One region of the Alteromonas sp. ABH2_165 genome, then DNA from elsewhere that is predicted to be linked to it. Evidence: predicted binding sites of a transcription regulator. Region 1 holds the regulator's gene; the other holds the start of a gene.
The links. The regulator NrdR, encoded in region 1, represses ribonucleotide reductase genes. The targets are predictions, from matches to a motif close to AAACACNANATNTNGTGTTT.

Region 2: the regulator NrdR is predicted to act here: its motif matches at 3,192-3,211, upstream of nrdA (class 1a ribonucleoside-diphosphate reductase subunit alpha).

The regions. Positions count from the first base shown of each region.
Region 1 is NZ_JBSWWF010000008.1:259,274-264,468, reverse strand. Features, by position in the region: gene ribBA (bifunctional 3,4-dihydroxy-2-butanone-4-phosphate synthase/GTP cyclohydrolase II) at 1-377, opposite strand, end outside; gene ACXAFQ_RS16590 (riboflavin synthase) at 396-1,061, opposite strand; gene ribD (bifunctional diaminohydroxyphosphoribosylaminopyrimidine deaminase/5-amino-6-(5-phosphoribosylamino)uracil reductase RibD) at 1,085-2,206, opposite strand; gene nrdR (transcriptional regulator NrdR) at 2,216-2,665, opposite strand; gene glyA (serine hydroxymethyltransferase) at 2,737-3,993, opposite strand; gene ACXAFQ_RS16570 (aspartate/glutamate racemase family protein) at 4,197-4,892, opposite strand; gene lpxD (UDP-3-O-(3-hydroxymyristoyl)glucosamine N-acyltransferase) at 4,968-5,195, opposite strand, start outside.
Region 2 is NZ_JBSWWF010000009.1:153,161-158,355, reverse strand. Features, by position in the region: gene nrdB (class Ia ribonucleoside-diphosphate reductase subunit beta) at 1-587, opposite strand, end outside; gene nrdA (class 1a ribonucleoside-diphosphate reductase subunit alpha) at 658-2,988, opposite strand; gene ubiG (bifunctional 2-polyprenyl-6-hydroxyphenol methylase/3-demethylubiquinol 3-O-methyltransferase UbiG) at 3,413-4,117, opposite strand; gene gyrA (DNA topoisomerase (ATP-hydrolyzing) subunit A) at 4,474-5,195, shown strand, end outside.

The DNA of each region.
Region 1 (5,195 bases):
TGTCCAGGTTGAACCACATCGGCAGCAACGGCATCTTTGCCAACAGCGGCAAGCACAGTTGTGGCACGATCAGCGGCAGAAATACCGGTGGTTACGCCACGCGCAGCTTCAATCGATACGGTAAATGCGGTGTGGAATTGAGCGCCGTTTTTATCGACCATTAATGGCAGGTTTAAACGTGCACAACGTTCCTGGGTCATAGGCAGACAAACCAAACCACGGGCGTGGGTTACCATAAAGTTAATCGCTTCTGGCGTTACATGCTCCGCCGCCATGATGATATCGCCTTCGTTTTCACGATCTTCGTCATCCATCAGAATGACCATTTTACCCTGACGGATATCTTCAATTATTTCTGCTGATGTGTTGAGTGCCATAATTTCACTTGTGTAGGGTTATTTTCTCAAAAAGCCATTTTCGGCAAGAAACGCCATACTGATGTCTTTTTTACTCGATTTCTCTGCCGCTTTCTCGCCCATCATCAACCGCTCCAGGTAGCGTGCTACCACGTCGACTTCCAGGTTGATCCGGCTACCGGCTTTATAAGTGCCAATCACCGTTTCTTGAAGCGTATGGGGAATAATCCACAGCATAAATTCGTTGCCGTCTACCTCATTGACTGTGAGGCTCACACCGTCGACAGTAATACTGCCTTTGTGGGCGATGTACTTAGCCAGATCAGTGGGGGCAGCAACCCAAATTTCAATATAGGTGGCGTGCTTAACAATACGTTTTACTTCGCCTACACCGTCTACGTGACCGGAAACAATATGACCACCGAAACGATCGGTAGGACGCATGGCCTTCTCAAGGTTTACGGTGCTACCTGGCTTATAATTGGCGAAGCCCGTGTACTTAATGGTTTCGGCTGAAACATCGGCGCAGTAGTAGTCTTGACCAAACTCGGTAACCGTTAAGCAAACGCCGTTTGTGGCAATGCTATCGCCTAACGCCACATCCGACATGTCGAGCTTCTCAGACGAAACGGTGAGTTTGATGTCCTCACCACGGTGGTCCAGTGAACGAATGGTTCCCAGAGCCTGGATAATACCGGTAAACATATCGGTTAGCCTCCTGGCTGAATTTAACTAATTATATCGTAGGTCAGGCGGATATCCGGGCCAATTTGCCTGACTTCGGTCAAAGAAAGTGATGGTGTCTGATCCAGCGCAGTGAAATCCTGCAAGGTAAGCATACTTTTCGCCTTATCGCCGAGTACTTTAGGGGCCTGATATACCACGAGCTGATCGACCTCTCCGGCAGCTAACAGTGCACCTGCGAGTCCAGGGCCAGCTTCCACCCAAACATCGTTAAGCTGGCGCTCACCCAATTTCATCATCAATTCATGTAAATCGATGTGATCGCCTTTCATTGAGATTGCCTGAGCCGGCACGTCAGTCTCTGGCGCTATGGGCTGCCCAGTAATGCGCAGTGTTTTATGACCGTCGGTAAACAACTGTAAATTGCTCGGTAAAGCATTATGAGAATCAATGACAACGCGCAGAGGCTGGCGCAGTGGCAATGCAGGATAGTCGGACAAATCGGCTTCGGCTTTTCTTACCAGCAAGCTGGGGTTATCAGCCAGCGCAGTACCAGAGCCGGTAAGCACTGCACAACTCTGCGCGCGCTGTAATTGCACATCGCGGCGGGCTTCAGAACCAGTGATCCACTGACTCACACCATTGGATAAGGCAATTTTACCATCGAGGCTAATGCCCATTTTTACGGTCACTCTTGGCTTACCGGTAACCATGCGCTTAATGAATCCCGGATTGAGCGCAGCGGACTCAGCGGCCAGTACGTCGGTAACCACGTCGATGCCGGCATCCTGCAAGCGCCGTATGCCATTACCACTCACTTGCGGATTTGGGTCGGTCATCGCCACCACCACCCGGCTCACGCCGGCATCGATGAGGGCATTGGCACAAGGAGGCGTGCGACCGAAATGGCTGCATGGCTCCAAAGTGACATACGCGGTGCCGCCACGGGCCTTTTCACCGGCTTCACGTAGCGCATGCACTTCAGCGTGTGGCGTCCCCGCCTGAACGTGAAAGCCCTGCCCGGCTAACTCACCTTTTGCATCGAGAACGATACACCCAACCCGAGGGTTCGGTGAGGTGGTGAAGCGGCCTTTTCGGGCCAGTTTGATGGCCTTAGCCATCCAGGTGTAATCGTCATTTACTGACGCAGATAATGAGCATGTCATAACAGCGGATTAGTCTCCCAGGCGGGCAATTTCCTCACCGAACTCGCGAATATCTTCAAACGAACGGTAGACAGAGGCAAAGCGTACATAAGCCACTTTATCCAGTTCTTTAAGGGCATCCATAATCAGATTACCCAGATATTCACTAGAGACTTCACGCTCTCCAGTAGCACGTAGGGCGGATTTCAGTGACAAAATCACTTCCTCAATACGCTCTGTACTCACCGGACGTTTTTCCAGTGCACGCTGCAGGCCTGCACGGAGTTTGTCTTCGTTAAACGGTTCCCGCGAACCGTCACGTTTAATCACACGGGGCATCACCAATTCTGCGCTCTCAAACGTAGTAAAACGTTCGTGACAGATCACGCATTCCCGGCGACGGCGCACCTGATGCCCTTCTGCCACCAGACGGGAATCGATAACTTTGGTTTCCTGAGCCGAACAAAACGGGCAAAACATGGGGAGTCCTTAAAACAACAAAACCGCCGGACAGGGTTGTCCGGCGGTTCTTAGTTTAACGCGAGGGGCTATTAACCGTAAACAGGGAATGCTTCACACAGTTTGATGGCTTCGCCTTTAACACGCTCAACAACACTTTCATCACCCATGTTGTCAAGAATGTCGCAAATCCAAGTAGCTACCTGTTTTGCTTCCTGCTCTTTAAAACCGCGACGGGTAATTGCCGGGCTACCAATACGCAGACCGCTGGTTACGAACGGAGAACGCGGATCATTTGGCACCGAGTTTTTGTTCACTGTGATGTTCGCGCGGCCAAGGGCAGCGTCGGCATCTTTACCAGTGATGTCTTTCTTGATCAGGTCAAGCAGGAACAGGTGGTTTTCAGTACCGCCGGAAACGATGTCGAAACCGCGCTCAAGCATCACTTCAACCATCGCTTTCGCGTTCTTAACAACCTGCTGCTGGTATGCTTTGAATTCAGGCTGCAGGGCTTCTTTGAATGCTACTGCTTTTGCAGCGATAACGTGACACAGAGGACCACCCTGGTTACCCGGGAATACTGAACTGTTTAGCTTTTTGTAAATATCTTCGTCGCCACAGGCAGACAGAATAAGACCACTGCGCGGGCCAGCCAGTGTTTTGTGCGTGGTGGTAGTTACCACGTGTGCGTGAGGCAGTGGGCTTGGGTAAACGCCAGCTGCAATCAGACCGGCAACGTGTGCCATGTCGACTAACAGGTACGCACCCACTTTGTCTGCGATTTCGCGGAAACGGGCCCAATCAACCACTTTAGAGTAAGCAGAGAAACCACCGATGATCAGCTTAGGCTTGTGCTCAAGCGCCAGAGCTTCAACCTGCTCGTAATCAATTTCGCCGGTTTCCTGATTCAGACCATACTGTACTGCATTGTACGTCTTACCAGAGAAGTTTACGTGTGAACCGTGAGTAAGGTGACCACCTTCAGATAGGCTCATACCTAATACGGTATCGCCAGCGTTGATCAGCGCCATGAACGCTGCCGCATTGGCCTGTGAACCTGCGTGCGGTTGTACGTTTGCGTATTCAGCACCAAACAGCTGCTTCGCACGGTCGATAGCTAATTGCTCAACCACGTCTACATGCTCACAACCACCGTAATAACGCTTACCAGGATAACCTTCAGCATATTTATTAGTCAGCTGTGAACCCTGTGCTTCCATGACTCGGGGGCTACAATAGTTCTCTGATGCGATGAGCTCGATGTGGTGCTCTTGACGCTCAGCTTCTTTCGCCATGGCATCTGCCAGTTCCGGATCGTAATCCGCAATAGTCATATCGCGAGGTAACATGAAGGCTCCTTACTCTGCGTATTTTTGGACTGCTATAAAATGAGGGGCATATTTTAGTCATTTTAGACGCTATGTATACTGCTTTGTTAGCATTAATCATAAGATCCGATGTGAAGAAAGTTTCACATCGGCATGGGGCATACAACCGGTGGGCTTTAGCAATTATTTATTTAACTGATATGAAAGTGGAATAAGCGGTTAACTCAGTTATTTTGTAAGGCAAATTCCACTGCCTTTTGCGCGTGAATGGCGGTGGTATCGAAAAGTGGCACTTCGGTATCGGCATCCGTGACTAACAAGCCGATTTCTGTACATCCGAGTATGACCGCTTCAGCGCCGTTAGCGCGGAGTAAATCGATAATACGTAAATACTCTGCTTTCGACGATGCTGAGATGTTTCCAAGGCACAATTCCTCATAAATAACGCGATGCACAATGTGGCGATCGACCTCTTCAGGTACGATAACATCCAGTCCATGAGTCCGCAGGCGCCCCGTGTAAAAATCCTGCTCCATGGTGAAAGCCGTGCCAAGCAAACCGACTTTTGCAACCTTGTCTGCCACCAGCCGTTCAGCCGTCGCATCGGCAATATGAATAAGCGGCAAATTCGTTGCCGCATTCACGGCATCTGCCACCTTGTGCATGGTGTTGGTACAAATAAGTAAGCATTCCGCGCCAGCAGACTTTAACTGACGCGCTCCGGCAGCCAGCAAGGCCCCGGCGGTTTCCCAGTCACCACGAGATTGGCATGCTTCAATTTCGGCAAAATCGACGCTCACCAACACTATTTTCGCTGAATGCAATCCTCCCAACGCTTGCTTCACGCCTTGGTTTATTGCTCGGTAATAGCCAACGGTACTTTCCCAGCTCATGCCGCCGAGTAACCCGATCGTCTTCATAATTGCCCCTTTAGAAAAACCGAACTGCAGATACAAAAACAGGCTCCTATGAGCCTGTTCAGTATAAGGTAGACCTTACTGGCCCCCTTTTTCCAGTGCTTTAACCCGGTTAAACAGGTCGTCTATCTGTCGGCCTCGCACAGTAACCTTGCGCCAATCGCGGTTCTTCATCGCTGGCTGACCAGAGGAATACACGCCGGGTTCTGTGATGTCCTGCACGATCATGGTGTAGCCGGTAACCTGCACATTATCGCAAATAGAAATATGACCGTTGATGCCTACGCCACCGCCGATGATCACGTA
Region 2 (5,195 bases), on a different contig from region 1:
AAGTACATTTTCTTCTTCAGTACGCGCATATTCACTTCGTACACTTCACCGTCGACAGTATGAACGCCTTCGCCCTGGGTTTGCCAAAGCTGGGTGTGGAAGATGAGGTCGTCGTAATAACGGGAGATATCTGCGGCACGGCGTTTGATTTGCTCATTAACCACAATATCTTCAAATATTGAACTGGGATCAGAAAACAGGTTACGTAGAATGTGCGTGTAAGACCGGGAGTGAATAGTCTCAAAGAAAGACCAGGTTTCGATCCAGGTTTCCAGTTCCGGTAATGAAACGATGGGCAGAAATGCAATATTAGGACTGCGGCCCTGCACTGAGTCGAGCAGTGTTTGATATTTCAAATTTGAAATAAAGATATGTTGCTCTGGTTCAGTCAGCTTTTGAAAGTCCACGCGGTCACGAGTTACATCGACTTCTTCAGGACGCCAGAAGAAACTGATTTGCTTTTCAATCAATTTCTCAAAGATGCTGTGTTTTTGTTGATCGTAACGGGCCACATTAACAGGGTTACCGAAAAACATAGGTTCTACAAGAGGATTGACGCTTTGTTGATTAAACGTTGTATATTTCATAACTGCAATTTAGCTCGATTTATTACCGGTTAGAAAGCGAATGCCAGGGCGGGCGCCCTGGCTAATACCGTTAGATTTTACATGCACCGCCGGCACAGTCGTCATCTTCTTCGATAACGGCTGTCTGGGCCTGCTGGTTCTTAGGCTGAGCCTGGCTCTGCTTCACTTCCATAGAACTGGTGTCTGTGTTGCCATCTCGGGTATTGTGGTAGTACAAGGTTTTTACGCCCAGCTTGTAGGCTGTCAATAGATCTTTCAGCAACAGCTTCATCGGTACTTTACCGCTTTCGTATTTGCCCGGGTCATAGCTGGTATTGGCAGAGATTGTCTGGTCGATAAACTTCTGCATGATACCTACCAGTTGCAGGTAACCGTCGTTCGAAGGAATATCCCACAGCAGCTCATAAGCATCTTTCAGGTTTTCATATTCAGGTACAACCTGCTTAAGCACACCGTCTTTGCTTGACTTAATTGAGATGTGACCACGTGGTGGTTCAATACCGTTCGTCGCGTTAGAAATCTGAGAAGACGTCTCAGACGGCATCAGCGCAGACAGGGTAGAGTTACGCAGACCGTGCTCCATCATTTCTGCACGCAGGCCTTCCCAATCCATATGCAACGGTTCGTTACAAATGGCGTCGAGATCCTTCTTGTAGGTATCGATAGGCAGAATACCTTTTGCGTACGTGGTTTCGTTAAATTTCGGACACGCACCTTTCTCTTTTGCCAGATTCACAGAGGCTTTGAGCAGGTGATACTGCATGGCTTCGAATGTGCGGTGAATCAACGGATTTGCACTGAAGTCAGAGTACTTAACGCCATTTTTCGCCAGATAGTAAGCAAAATTAATTACGCCTATACCCAGCGTACGACGATTCATTGTTGCGTGATATGCCGCCGGAACAGGATAGTCCTGGTAATCCAGCAAACTGTCGAGGGCACGTACGGCAAGGTCAGACAGTTCTTCAAATTCATCTACCGATTTAATTGCACCTAAGTTAAACGCAGACAGCGTACACAGGGCAATTTCACCGTTTTCATCGTTCACGTGTTCCAGTGGCTTGGTCGGCAGGGCGATTTCAAGACACAGGTTACTTTGACGCACTGGAGCAACAGCCGGATCAAATGGGCTATGCGTATTACAATGGTCAACGTTTTGCAGGTAAATACGACCCGTAGAAGCACGTTCTTGCATGAACAGGCTAAACAGTTCCATGGCTTTAATTTGCTTCTTGCGGATGGAGTCGTCCTGTTCGTATTTAACGTACAGTTCTTCGAATTTGTTCTGATCAGCGAAGAAAGCATCATAAAGGCCCGGCACGTCAGACGGGCTGAACAAAGTAATGTAGCCATCTTTCATCATGCGCTGATACATCAGCTTGTTGAACTGAACACCATAGTCGAGGTGTCGTACACGGTTTTCTTCGACACCACGGTTATTTTTAAGTACCAGCAGAGATTCTACTTCCATGTGCCAGAGTGGGTAGAACAGGGTAGCTGCGCCACCACGAACACCACCCTGAGAGCAGCTTTTCACTGCCGTTTGGAAATACTTGTAGAATGGAATACAACCAGTATGGAATGCTTCACCACCGCGAATTGGGCTTCCCAATGCGCGGATACGACCCGCGTTCACACCAATACCGGCACGTTGGCTTACGTATTTTACAATAGCACTGGCTGTGGCATTGATAGAATCCAGGCTATCACCGGTTTCAATCAGTACGCATGAGCTGAACTGGCGGGTAGGCGTACGCACACCAGACATAATAGGTGTTGGCAGAGAAATCTTAAATGTTGATGTTGCATCGTAGAAACGACGGACATAATCAAGACGCGTCTCTTTCGGGTATTCAGCGAACAGGCATGCCGCAACCAGTACGTAAAGGAACTGGGCACTTTCGTAAATGTCACCGGTCACACGGTTCTGTACCAGGTATTTGCCTTCCAGTTGCTTAACCGCCGCATAGCTGAAGGTCATATCGCGCCAGTGGTCGATGAAATCGTCCATCGCTTCGAATTCGGCCTGGGTGTAGTCAGACAGCAGGTGCTCGTCGTACTTACCTTGCTCAACCATTTTCTTCACATGGTCGAAAAGTTTTGGCGGCTCAAACTGGCCGTATGCTTTTTTACGTAAGTGGAAAATAGCGAGTCGCGCAGCAAGATATTGGTAATCAGGTGCATCAGTAGAGATAAGATCTGCCGCTGATTTGATCAGGGTTTCGTGGATCTCGCCGGTTTTAATACCGTCGTAAAACTGGATCTGGGCTTTGAGTTCTACCTGGGAAACAGAAACATTGTTGAGTCCTTCTGCTGCCCACGTAATGACTTTGTGGATCTTATCTAACTCAATAGCTTCTTTTTCGCCATTGCGTTTAGTGACATACAAGTTATTGTTCATTTGTACTGGCCGTTAGTTTGTTAGCGCATGAATGACGGGATGAATACCCATTTTCACTGTAATTATTTGACGTAATTTGGCTCTGAAAGCCTGATCCAGCAGAGATCCCTACTGCCTGGCGGGATCCTGTGTTTTGTTGCTCACTTTTCGTTATAAAACACCCGTCGGACAAGACACAAGATAGTGAGGTTTACGCGTTAATGCAACCCAATATCTGGTGGTAAATCCAGCGATCAAACTATGCAATAAAAATGGTTAGTGAAGACTAACCAAGTACAGGCAATCAAATGGCAAATCAGCCAAATGCAACCGTTTTTTACTTTTTTGATCTGCAATTAAAAAATTTTAACTGCTACTATTATGACTGCTCACAAATACGACATGTAGCGCAGATTATGTTCATCAGCACTACATGTTGTGTTTTCTAGTCAGCTTTTTGCGTATGAACGATGTAGTTAACGTCGACGTTTTTATCTGAAAGATAAAATTGACGGCTTAAGGGATCCATATGCAAGCCTGTGGTGTTTCGTGGTAGCAGATCTACCTTATCGGTCATCGCCATTAATTCTGAAGGCTTAATAAAGCGGGCGTGCTGATGTGTGCCTTTCGGTACCAGATTTAAAATGTATTCTGCACCCACGATACCCATTAACCAAGATTTGACGTTACGGTTTAATGTGGACAGAAAAACATGGCCTCCTGGTTTAACCAGGCGCGCACACGCTGCAACAATAGAGACGGGGTCCGGTACGTGTTCAAGCATTTCCATACAAGTCACTACATCAAATTCACCTTGATGCTGGGCGGCGAACTCTTCTGCACTGATACATTGATAATCCACACACACACCAGATTCGAGACCGTGAAGTTTCGCCACTTCAAGAGACGCCTGAGCCAAATCAATACCAGAGACTTCGGCACCTAGTTTTGCCATGGATTCTGCAAGAATACCTCCACCGCAGCCCACATCGACCACCTTTTTACCAAACAGGCCGTCACAATGTTGCTGAACGAAGTCCAAACGTAAAGGGTTAATTAGATGCAGTGGTTTGAACTCACTCTCTGTGTCCCACCAGCGCGAGGCCAGTTCACTGAATTTGGCAATTTCTTGCTCGTCGACGTTGCTCATGAAAACGCTCTATACCGTTATTAAAGAATATAAAAGAAAGAAAACAATCAGCGTAATAGGTTACATCAACCGTTAGTGAAAAGGCATGTTTTGTCAGTGAAACATCGTTAACTGAACGAAAAGTAGACGCTCAGGCACTACTGTCCTGATTGCACTGATTAAGCGCTACATAAATCTGTCATCCAGTGATACACTCAATGATTACCTGAGGAGGTTATGAGCGGGTCAACCGGCTCCTCAAGATAAACCCATAATAAGAAAGCGCTGTTCTTAGCTGCATTTATTACCAGGTTTCAACACTTGGTGGTGCGTGATATTGGATACGCTTGAACTTGAATCAAGGGACATAGCAGTTTATGACTGATAACGCTAAAGAAATTCTGCCCATAAATATTGAGGAAGAGCTGAAGAACTCTTATCTCGATTATGCGATGAGCGTTATTGTTGGGCGTGCATTGCCTGACGTAAGAGACGGCCTCAAGCCGGTTCACCGTCGTGTACTCTTCGCGATGAACGAACTCAAAAACGACTTCAATAAACCATACAAAAAATCGGCCCGTGTGGTCGGTGATGTCATCGGTAAATATCACCCTCACGGTGACAGTGCGGTATACGACACCATTGTACGTATGGCACAGCCATTCTCGCTGCGTTACATGCTCGTCGACGGGCAAGGGAACTTCGGTTCGGTAGACGGCGACTCAGCCGCTGCAATGCGGTATACCGAAGTGCGCATGGCCAAGATCGCCCACGAATTGCTGGCGGATCTGGATAAAGAAACTGTTGATTTTGTACCTAACTATGATGGTACAGAACAAATTCCTGATGTACTGCCAACAAAGGTACCTAACCTGCTGGTTAACGGTTCTTCTGGTATTGCGGTTGGTATGGCGACTAACATTCCGCCACACAACCTGACTGAAGTTATCAACGGCTGTATTGCATTAATTGAAAATCCGTCGGTAACAATCGAAGATCTGATGCAATTCATCCCTGGACCAGATTTCCCAACCGCGGCAATGATCAGTGGCCGTAAGGGCATTGATGACGCTTACCGCACCGGTCGCGGCAAAATCTA